DNA from 2 places in the Brevibacillus brevis NBRC 100599 genome. Region 2 is predicted to be linked to the other one. Evidence: riboswitches for the same ligand, from Rfam matches in the RefSeq annotation. Region 2 holds a riboswitch; the other holds the start of a gene.

Region 1 (5,639 bases), 800 kb from region 2:
ATAAGCTGAATCTGGTACCCGATATCGAGGTAAGTCGTGGGTTCATCGAGCAACAGCACTTGAGGTCTTTGGATCAATGCCTTCCCCAAAGCTACGCGTTGCTTTTCCCCACCACTCAACTGATCCAGTGTGCGCTCTTCCAAATGTTCAAGGCCGAGCATCTGTACGATTTCATCAATAAGCGATGCGACATCCTGCTTCTCTTCCCCCAGCCAATTTTGGTAAGGAAAGCGTCCCATCTCCAACACCTCTCGGACTCGAAAGCCGACTGGCGGCAGCCCCTCTTGCTCCAATACAGCCAGTATTTTGGCAAGCTCTTTGCGTGGATAGGAATGAAGCTTTTTCTCCTGAAGCAAAATATCTCCTGCATCTGCCTTGATGACCCCTGAAATCATTTTCAGCAAGGTGGATTTACCGCTTCCATTTGGTCCGATAATGCCAAAAAATTCTCCCTTGTCCACGCAAAAATCGATTCCGTGCAAAACTGGCGTATCCTGATACGATTTTTGCAAGCTGTGCACATTGATCATTGCATACGTTACCTCTTCCTAAAGCGTTTATTTTGCTTCAATAAATACGCGAAAAACGGTGCTCCCAGAAAAGCTGTCACAACACCGAGCGGGATTTCCGTTGGACTCAGCAGCATTCTGGCGAGAGTGTCGGCCCACAGCACATAAATACCACCACAGATCGCGGCCATCGGCAGTAAAATTCGATGGTCAGGACCAACCAGCATACGGACGAGGTGCGGTACCACCAGGCCAACGAACCCGATAATTCCCGCGATAGAAACCGCCGCTGCCGTCAGGAGTGTCGAGACGACCAGAACCACCAGCTTCGTTCGATCTACATGGACGCCGAGATGCGCAGCCTGCCGCTCGCCTAACGCAAATAGGTTCAAGGAACGCGCATAGCTTACCAGCACCATTCCGCCTATGACCAAGTACGGAATCAAGACATACGTAAAGGCCCAGCCCCGAAATGACAGGCTGCCCATCAGCCAGAACACGATCTCATTCACCGTCTGATCCGATAGCGACACCATAAAGGAAACGAGTGAGCCGAGAAAAGCCTGCACCACAACACCAGACAAAATCAGGGTCTCCGTTTGCAGCTTTCCTTGGGTGTTCGCGAGTCCGAGTACGATCCATAAACTGAGCAGTCCTGTAAGAAAAGCGACAACAGGCGTGCTCCATGCACCCAAAAAGCTGATTTGCAAGCCAAACAGGATCAAAAAGGCTGCTCCGACAGCAGAACCAGATGCCACGCCCATCGTAAACGGATCTGCGAGCGGATTGCGCAAAACTCCCTGAAAGCCCGCTCCCGCAAGAGATAAGCAGGCGCCAATCAAAACAGCCAATACAACGCGTGGAAAACGAACCTTCATGACAATTTGCTCAGATGACTCCGGCCACGCTACGGTGATCCACTCAGACAAGCCCGAGATTTGGTGGAGCAGGATGAGCCATACTTGCGAAATGGGAAGGTGTGCCGCCCCCATCGAGATACTGATGATTATTGAAGCCAGAAGGACGAGACAGCTGGCTCCTCCCCATATGAACAATCGTTTCTTCATTTTATTTCACCAAGTCAGGGTAAATCGCCTTCGCTACTTCAATCAAGCCTTGTGTAATACGCGGACCAGGACGGGACAAAATATTTTGGTCCATGCCAAAGATTTGTTTTTCACGAATCGCCTTCATTTTATCCCAGCCATTACGCTTGGCGATCATATCCTCCAGCTTGACGCCAGTCTTTTCATCGGTAATTCCGCTCGCATACAAAATGACGTCTGGATCGTTTTGCAAAATCTTTTCTTCACTGATCGGATTCCAGCCCTGTGTGTCAGAGGCAATATTTGTCGCTCCAGCCAGTGTGATGAGTTCATCCATGAATTCACCTTTTCCGACTGTCCAGCCTGGGGAAAACTCAAGGTATACCTTTTTCTTCTCTTCTGGTTTTACATTTTTCACTGCTTCTTGAACGTACGCGATATCCTTCTTCATTTGCGCGACAACTTTTTCGGCTTGTTCTTGTTTGTTAGTGATAACTCCCATCACCAACACATTGTTTAGGATGTCATCCATCTTTGTCGGATGGGTAATGTAGACGGGCATCCCGAGAGATTTGAGCTTGTCAGCCACTGGCTTCTCCATCGAAATCCCACCGACGACCATATCTGGCGTTTGAGCGAGAATCGCTTCTTCATTCGGTTTGACGACGCCGCCAATTTTCGGTTTTGTCTTCGCCGCTTCTGGATAATCATCGTAGTCTGAGACAGCTACGATCCGATTTTCCAAGCCTAATGCGAACAAAATCTCTGTCTCGGCAGGTGATGTGGAGACGATTCGCTCAGGAGCTTTTGCAAAGGTTACTTCTTTTCCTGTCGCATCCTTGACTGTCAACGGATACGTAGTTTGTTTTGCAGGCTGCTCGGCTGTATTCTCTTGCGGTGCTGTCTGCGGTGCACTGGTTTGTCCACCAGGTGCTTGCTGGCTGTTATCGTTACCCGCACAACCTGCGAGGCTCGCCGCAACTAGTAGTGGGATCATGAATCGCAATGAACGTTTCATATGTAGAACTTCCTTTCTGCGTGTCTGATTGACTGTACCTTCCAATAAAAAAAGCGACCCTTGCTTCCATTCGGAAATCAAAGGGTCGGCACCTCAGGGCAAACAGACAGGATGGTCTGCTTCCTGAAATAGGCCGATCCTTTCCGCGAAGGCAACAGGCACAAAAACAAACAGGCAGGTCTCCTGGCTTACGGCTGAGGAACGAGCCGATTTACAGTGGCGGGACCGCGTCGGATTTTCACCGACTTCCCTTTTCACCCGATCTTTTTGAGAAAAGACGAGGCACCTATTTGCTGTTACGTTTGAAATTGTCACAGTCCATGACTCATCCTACATCATAGCATTCCTTGGATGAAAAAAGAATGACAAACACGTAAGCCAATACTTTCTTGCCTGCTAAAAATGAAAACACCTGAACAAAAGGTTCAGGCAAATGGAATGCTTTTGGCAAAGCTTTTAACCACGTTTGTGCAAATAATCCAGAATGCCCATGGCGCACACCTGTAAATCGAGCTTGAGTACTCCGAAAACTTCGTGGTCATCATTGATGCCTTGTGACTGTAGATGCTCCGAGACTCGTTCCAATAACTTACGAGACAGATCAGCATATGTTTGTCCAACAGCAAGTGTTGATTCTCCTTCCGCCACAAACACAGGGAGCCACTCACGTATTTGGCGGTACACATCGTCTACCTGTTCAGACATCCCAAAATGACCAAAGTAAATGCGATTCAGCTTGCGCGCTTCAAATCGACGTAGAGACGCTAACATGGCATCCGGGTCAAACTGATTCGGAGAAGTAGATGGCAGTACGAGGTGTATACCATCCTTTTTAAGCTGCGGATAAAGTACACCTGCCGTATCACCTGTGAACATGCCACGGCTAACGGGATCGTAGATGCTGAAGTGATGATTGGCATGCCCTGGCGAATCCAGAAACTCCAACACGCAATTCGCTCCGATCTTTAGTGTATCCCCGTCTCCACGAATCAAAATCCGCTCTTCGGGAACAGCCTCAATCGGATCAAACAATCGATCAAAATCATCATGATACACCGCTCTCGCCCCTGCGATCAGTCGGCTTGGATTAACGAGGTGACGTGCACCCTTTGGATGGACGACGATCTTTGCGTTTGGGCAATCCTTTAGAAAAAGTCCCACTCCTCCCGCATGATCCAAATGAATGTGCGTCACGATGATGTATTTTACTTGCTCCGGGGTAAAACCGAGCTTGGCGAGGCCGGTCTTGATGTATGGGACGGAGGGGCTTGGCCCTGTTTCAACCAAAGTCAGTTCTTCTTCAGCGATGACATAAGTCCCCGTGCGTTCCGCCCAGCCCATATCGAAACCGTCTATTAGATGGATGCGCTCCCCTAAGTAAATTGGCTGTGATGATTGCATGTAAATGCTCCTCCTTTTCAAAGGTCATTTTGTTGCGAGAATATTTACACTTTATCACCTATTTAGCACGCACTGGGAAAAACAACACAAATTCTTCATATTTTCATCGTATTATGAGGGTAGCAAAAACAATTTCATTACCTGGAGGGGTGCGAAATGGGTCAGCTTTTTTCTGAGTTACGACCTGAGCATGAGAAGTTTATCAAGAAGCAACGAATGTTCTTTGTTGCCTCTGCTCCTATGGATACAGATGGTCATGTGAATCTTTCACCGAAAGGGTACGATTCCTTTCGCATCATATCGCCTACCGAGGTGGCCTATTTAGACCTGACCGGAAGCGGAAACGAAACCAGTGCACATCTACAGGAAAATGGCCGGATTACTCTCATGTTTTGTGCATTTGAAGGCCCTCCTCTCATCATGCGCTTATTCGGCAAAGGAACGGTTATTCTCCCAGATTCGCCTCGGTGGGATGAGCTCGTAAAAGACTTCCCGCTTCTGCCCGGTGCTCGTCAAATCATTACCGTAAACGTACAGGAAGTAAAGACTTCTTGCGGCTGGGCTATCCCCTTCTATTCCTACTCAAAAGAACGGGACACCCTTCAGAAATGGACTTTGGCTAAAGACGAGCAGGAACTGCTTGCTTATCAAAAGGAAAACAACGTAGTAAGCATGGATGGCTTGCCAACACCACTGGGACAAAAGCTTTTTCCCGCAGTAGGTGGGGATAACGAAGCGTAAAACGCAAAGAAGCTGCCTTGCTCGCAGCTTCTTTGTTTGAAAACTCTTTACTTGCTGGTATAAATGACCACTGCATCGCGGAGAAACTCGGCTACACCTGGCTGTTCCTTGTCATAGTAAGCAGTAAAGCGCGGGTCATCGACGTACATCTGGGCAACACCTGCGTGCGCTTCTTTGCTGTAGCTGTCCCAGTAAAAACTGAGCCATTGACGGTGAAGATCTGCTGCTTTTTGCGCCAATTCATGAGCAGGATCACCTGTCGAAAAAGCCTGCGCCAATGTATCGTGCAGGTCTGCGTTCAATTTCTCCAGCGCGGCATACTGTTCTTCTGTCATGCCTTTGACCATCTGATTCGATTTTTCGATTTGGTCATTTCCGTATTTCGCTCGAATTTCTGCCCCGTACTTCTCTTCATTCTCATCAATCATCTTTTGCTTGAAGCCTTCAAATTTTTGTTTGTCACTCATCGTTTTGGTCCCCTCTCTTTGTGCTAATGTCAAATCGACATTGGCGATTAACGCATCCAATTGCGCTCGCCTTTCCAGGAGCTTCTCGCGGTGCTCCCACAGTGCTCGGTCAGCATCAAAGGTTGGTGAATCCAGGATCTCCTTGATCTCCTCCAAGCTCACACCCAGCTCGCGGTAAAAAAGGATGTGCTGCAATCGATCAACCTCTAGCTGTCCGTAAATGCGATACCCTGACGAATTGATTCTCGCCGGCTTGAGAAGGTCAATTTCATCGTAGTATCGGAGCGTCCGGGTGCTGACACCCGCCAGGAGTCCTAGCTTTTGCACCGTATATTCCATGTTCATTCCTCCTGACAAATTGATCGTACACATTTACGGACCGTCAATGTCAAACACATTTTCAGCATAAAATTGGCGTTACTCTCTATCCATAATTTGTTAAAATATAGATAACGCC
Region 2 (5,639 bases):
ATCGCATCAAGAAAAAGACCGTGATGAGCGCACGCGAGATGTTGACCAAAATCGCGATGATCCAAATGGAATCGGGCTATCCGTACATCATGAACAAAACGAATGCGAACAACAACCATGCTCTGAAAGATCTCGGTTCGGTAAAAATGTCAAACCTGTGCACGGAAATCTTCCAGCTACAGGAGACTTCGACGATTACCAATTACGGCGAGATGGATATCATCCGTCGCGATATTAGCTGCAATCTGGCATCGCTCAATATTGTCAATGTGATGGAACGCAAAATGATCCGCGAATCTGTCCACGAAGGAATCGAAGCCATTACAGCCGTGAGTGACATGACGCGTGTAGAAAACGCTCCAGGCGTTCAAAAGGCAAATCGTGAGCTGCACTCTGTAGGTCTCGGTGCGATGAATCTGAACGGATATCTGGCAAAGAACAGAATCGCTTATGAAAGTGAAGAAGCGAAAGATTTCGCCCGTACGTTCTTCATGATGATGAACTTCTACTCCTTGGAAAAAAGTATGGAAATTGCAAGGGAAACAGGCATGACCTTCTTGGGCTTTGAACAATCGGAATATGCAAAAGGCACTTATTTTAACAAGTACGTGACGAACGATTACAGCCCGCGGACGGAAAAAGCAAAGCTTCTCTTTGAAGGAATGCACATTCCGACGCCAGCAGATTGGGCGGAGCTACAGCAAAAGGTGCAAAAGCATGGCGTTTATCATGCGTACCGTTTGGCGATTGCACCGACACAGAGCATTTCCTACATTCAGAATGCGACTTCTAGCGTGATGCCAATTGTTGAGCATATCGAAACGAGAACGTATGCCAACTCTACGACGTATTACCCGATGCCGTACTTGTCGCAGGAAAACTATTTTTACTACAAATCGGCGTATGTAATCGATCAATTCAAAGTGATTGATCTGATTGCCGAAATTCAAGAGCACATCGACCAAGGAATTTCGACTGTGCTGCACGTGAACAGCAACATTTCAACCAGAGAACTGGCTCGCTATTACATTTACGCAGCGAAAAAAGGTCTGAAGTCGCTCTACTATACGCGGACGAAGCATTTGACTGTAGAAGAGTGCATTAGCTGCGCTGTTTAGTGAACGCGATTCATATAAGGAAAAGCATCAAGCAAAAAGAGAAGAGGAACGCCATATGAAAGCAGTCAATTGGAACAGGCCGGACGACGATTTTACGATGACGTTTTGGAATCAAAACATCATGCAGTTCTGGACGGATGATGAGATTCCGTTGTCAGATGACAAGATGGCCTGGATGGAGCTCAGTGCGACTGAACGGGATACGTATAAAAAAGTATTGGGCGGTCTCACCTTGCTGGATACGGTTCAGGGTGGAGTAGGGATGCCGAAGATCATGGAGCATGTCGATGGACTGCAAAGAAAAGCGGTTCTCGCCTTCATGGGTATGATGGAGCAAATCCATGCGAAATCGTACAGCAGTATTTTTACAACGCTGGCATCGACAGAGGAGATTGACGGTATTTTTTCGTGGGTAGAAAACAATCCACATCTGCAAAAGAAAGCGGCCCTCATCTCCAAACGCTATCAAGAAATTGAGAAACCGAAAGACTTGTACATGGCGATGGTAGCGTCCGTCTTCCTGGAAAGCTATCTGTTTTACAGCGGCTTCTTCTATCCGCTCTATTTGGCGGGGCAAGGAAAGATGACAAGCAGCGGGGAAATTATCGACCTGATTGTTCGTGACGAGAGTATCCACGGACTCTATGTCGGCGTTCTCGCGCAAGAAGTCTACCAAGGTCTGAGTGTGGTCGAGCAGACCGCAGCAATAGAGGAGCTGTATGCCCTTTTGCATGAGCTGCAAGAAAATGAAGAGGCCTATACGACTTCGTTGTATACCGAAATCGGCTTGGCTGACGAGGTTCATGCCTACGTGCGCTACAACGCGAACAAGGCATTGATGAATCTGGGTCTGGACCCGCTATTCCCGGAGGAAGAAGTAAACCCGATCGTGCTGAACGGCATTCGCACGCAGACGAAGCAGCATGACTTCTTCTCGAAAAAAGGAAATGGTTATGTCCGTACACTAAACGTAGAGCCGTTGACGGACGATGATTTTAGATTTTAGTATGACAAAAAATGGATTCTGTGTTACTGTATGAACAGTGTGCTGCCCTGCTCGTTTTCTGGGGCGCTTCACAGAACCATGATAATTTCATAGGAGTGGGAACAGGTTCTTTGGTTATCAAGATCGACCAAGGATGAAAAGGGAAGTCGGTGAGAATCCGACACGGTCCCGCCACTGTATGAGGGGAGTCGGCACATTTATTAGCCACTGATCCAAACGGATTGGGAAGGTATGTGCAGATGATGATCCCAAAGTCAGGAGACCTGCCTGTTTCGACGACACTGTTTAACCTACGGGAGATAGGGAGGTGTTAGGATGCTGTGATCTCAGTGCTTATTTGGCATTTCTAACGTTCTTTTTGATCGTTGGAGATGCCTTTTTTATTGGGCGGATTCAAGTCAAGATCGAATGAAGAATGGAGAGGAAGCTCATGAAAAGCAGCAATTTGGGATATCCACGGATCGGGAAGAACCGCGAGTGGAAAAAGGCATTGGAAGCATTTTGGGCAGGCAGCATCGATGAGGCAAGCCTGGTACAGCAAATGGAGCAAATCCGTCACCAAAACCTGTTACGTCAGCAGGAAAAAGGGGTCGAGCTGATCCCTGTGGGTGACTTTACGTACTACGATCACATGCTGGATATGGCTGTGATGTTTGGAATGGTCCCCAAGCGTTATGAATATGAGGGAGGCCCGGTTTCATTAGCCACATACTTCGCCATGGCTCGCGGTTCGAAGGAAGCTGTCGCCAGCGAAATGACGAAATGGTTTAACACGAACTACCATTACATCGTCCCGGAGTTCGGTGAACGACAACCAGCCATAACCGAGAACAAGCCTCTCCAGGCCTATTTGGAGGCCAAAGAAAAGTATGGCATCATCGGAAAGCCTGTTATTGTAGGCCCGTATACGTTTGTCAAATTGTCCAAAGGATATGAGAAAAACGAATTTGAGATCATCGTGGATCAACTCGTTCCGCTCTACATAGACGTTCTCCGGGAGTTAGAGCTGCACGGCGTGGAATGGGTGCAAATCGATGAGCCTGCATTTGTACGGGATGTCTCTGAGCAAGAACGCGCCATCATCAAGCGTATCTATACGCAAATCGGTCAAGCACTACCGCATCTACAATGCATGCTGCAAACCTATTTTGAAGCGGTGGATTGGTACAAGGAGCTAGTTTCCTTACCAGTAAAAGGAATCGGTCTTGATTTTGTACACGGAGCGAAGCGCAATTTGACTCATCTGAAAACACACGGGTTTCCAGCAGACAAGATTCTCGCAGCGGGAATCATCGACGGTCGAAACATATGGCGTGCGTCCATTGAGGAGAAATGGGAGCTGGTCAATGAAATTTCCGAGATCGTTCCACTCGAAAAGCTGTGGCTGCAGCCGTCTAGCAGTTTGTTGCACGTTCCTGTAACAGTTGAAGCAGAGAGCGATTTGCCAGAGGAAGTCGTGTCTGCATTGGCGTTTTCCGACGAAAAACTAGGGGAAGTACAGCTTTTAGTCCAAGGATTCCGATATGGGAAGTACGTCATTTCAAAAGAGATCGCTCAAAATGAAGCGGACTTGCTGAAGCTCGCATTATCTCCAGCAAGGAATCGTCAAGATGTGAAGAATGCTTTACGTCAAATCACTGCTGTCAAACTTGAAAGAAGTATTCCTTATCTCGAACGTCGAGAGATTCAACAAAATACGTGGAAGTTGCCACTGTTGCCAACGACCACAATCGGTAGTTTCCCGCAGACGGCGGAGGTTCGTCAAGCTCGACAGCAGTTTAAAAAAGGGAACTGGACAGTGGAGCAATACGACGCTTTCATTCAGGCGCAAATCAAGGAATGGGTCAAAATACAGGAAGAGCTCGGTCTGGATGTCCTCGTCCATGGTGAGTTCGAACGAACAGATATGGTTGAGTATTTTGGCGAAAAACTCGATGGCTTTTTGTTCACGAAAAACGGCTGGGTGCAGTCATATGGCTCGCGCTGCGTGAAGCCACCTGTTATTTACGGAGATGTGGAGTTTGTGGCACCAATGACGGTCAAAGAAAGTGTGTTTGCAAAATCATTGACCGCCAAACCAATGAAGGGTATGTTAACGGGCCCAGCAACTATTCTGAATTGGTCGTTTGCTCGAGACGATGTCTCCAGACAAGAAGTGTGCGAACAAATCGCGTTGGCATTGCGAAAAGAGGTAGAAGCCTTGGAAGAAGCGGGGATTCTCATGATTCAAGTTGATGAACCAGCGCTGCGCGAAGGACTTCCGCTCAAAAAAGAAGAGCAAGCAGCTTATCTCGAGTGGGCTGTCAGAGCGTTTCGTCTAGCGACTTCCACTGTTGCGCCGAGCACCCAGATTCATACACATATGTGCTATTGCGAATTCCATGATTTCATGGACGTCATCAGCGAACTCGATGCCGATGTGATCTCGATTGAAACCTCACGCAGCCACGGAGAGCTCGTGTCTGTGTTCGAAACAGGTACGTATGATAAAGGCATCGGGCTCGGCGTATATGATATCCATAGCCCCCGAGTTCCAGCTGTTTCAGAAATGGAAGATATGGTAGCACGAGGCGTACAGCTACTTCCACCGGACCAATTTTGGATAAACCCGGATTGCGGGCTGAAGACGAGAGGAAGAGAAGAAACCGTTCAGTCATTACGAAACATGGTTGCGGCAACGAAAGCGATTCGGAATCGTTTGACAGCTCAGTCGGGAAGGTGAACGCGATGAGAGGAGCCACACAAATGATGACAGAAGCACGACCGATCCAACAATCGAGAACCTTTTTGACTGATCTCGTCTTTCCGCCGGATACCAATCACCACCATACCATTTTCGGTGGGAAAGTCATGGCCTATGTAGATAAAATCGCCTGCATCGCAGCTATGCGACATTGCCGTAAGCCAGTTGTCACTGCGTCCAGTGATTCCTTCGATTTTCTCGCGCCAATCAAGACAGGGGAAGCGATCAACCTCGAGGCATATGTCACCTGGACCCATAAGACATCGATGGAAGTATTCGTGAGAGTGGAAGCGGAGAACTTGTTGACCGGGGAAAAGCGCATGACAGCACGCGCGTATCTGACGATGATTGCCCTCGACGATCAAGGAAAGCCGACGATCGTGCCTGGTGTCATTCCTGATACTGAGGAAGAGCGCATTCAGTATGAAAAAGCGAAGGAACGTCATGTATTGAGAAGGAAGCGGAAGGTAGAGATGTAAGGGGGGACACTATCCCCCCTATAACGAATAGATGCCTCTGGTGAGCTTGGTTGCAACAGGTCACCGGAGGTATTTTTTTTATGACTATTTAGAAAGTCGTTTTCTGCCACTGGATTCATTCTCGCTTCCGTACGATTTACCTTTTCGTCTATGGCTAACTTCTTTAAATGAGGTGCTCTGGTAATTTTACGATTTAGTAAGATTGTATTCTGTATTGTAAGACAGCAGTCATTCATTTGTCTAAAGATAACGTGTATGTTTAAGTCATGAAACCGACTTGGGGAGTTGAAAAG

Evidence for each region. A riboswitch is a leader RNA that binds a small molecule or an ion and turns the genes downstream of it on or off. The one in region 2 is predicted to bind cobalamin.
Region 1: it holds a riboswitch for cobalamin, as region 2 does, so the genes downstream of both, BBR47_RS19715 (ABC transporter substrate-binding protein) here and metE (5-methyltetrahydropteroyltriglutamate--homocysteine S-methyltransferase) in region 2, are expected to answer to the same signal.

The regions. Positions count from the first base shown of each region.
Region 1 is NC_012491.1:4,114,318-4,119,956, forward strand. Features, by position in the region: gene BBR47_RS19705 (ABC transporter ATP-binding protein) at 1-530, opposite strand, end outside; gene BBR47_RS19710 (FecCD family ABC transporter permease) at 539-1,576, opposite strand; gene BBR47_RS19715 (ABC transporter substrate-binding protein) at 1,578-2,573, opposite strand; cobalamin riboswitch at 2,729-2,878, opposite strand; gene BBR47_RS19720 (MBL fold metallo-hydrolase) at 3,030-3,974, opposite strand; gene BBR47_RS19725 (pyridoxamine 5'-phosphate oxidase family protein) at 4,131-4,715, shown strand; gene BBR47_RS19730 (MerR family transcriptional regulator) at 4,763-5,521, opposite strand.
Region 2 is NC_012491.1:3,313,671-3,319,309, reverse strand. Features, by position in the region: gene nrdE (class 1b ribonucleoside-diphosphate reductase subunit alpha) at 1-1,118, shown strand, start outside; gene nrdF (class 1b ribonucleoside-diphosphate reductase subunit beta) at 1,174-2,124, shown strand; cobalamin riboswitch at 2,211-2,410, shown strand; gene metE (5-methyltetrahydropteroyltriglutamate--homocysteine S-methyltransferase) at 2,555-4,846, shown strand; gene BBR47_RS15815 (acyl-CoA thioesterase) at 4,870-5,346, shown strand.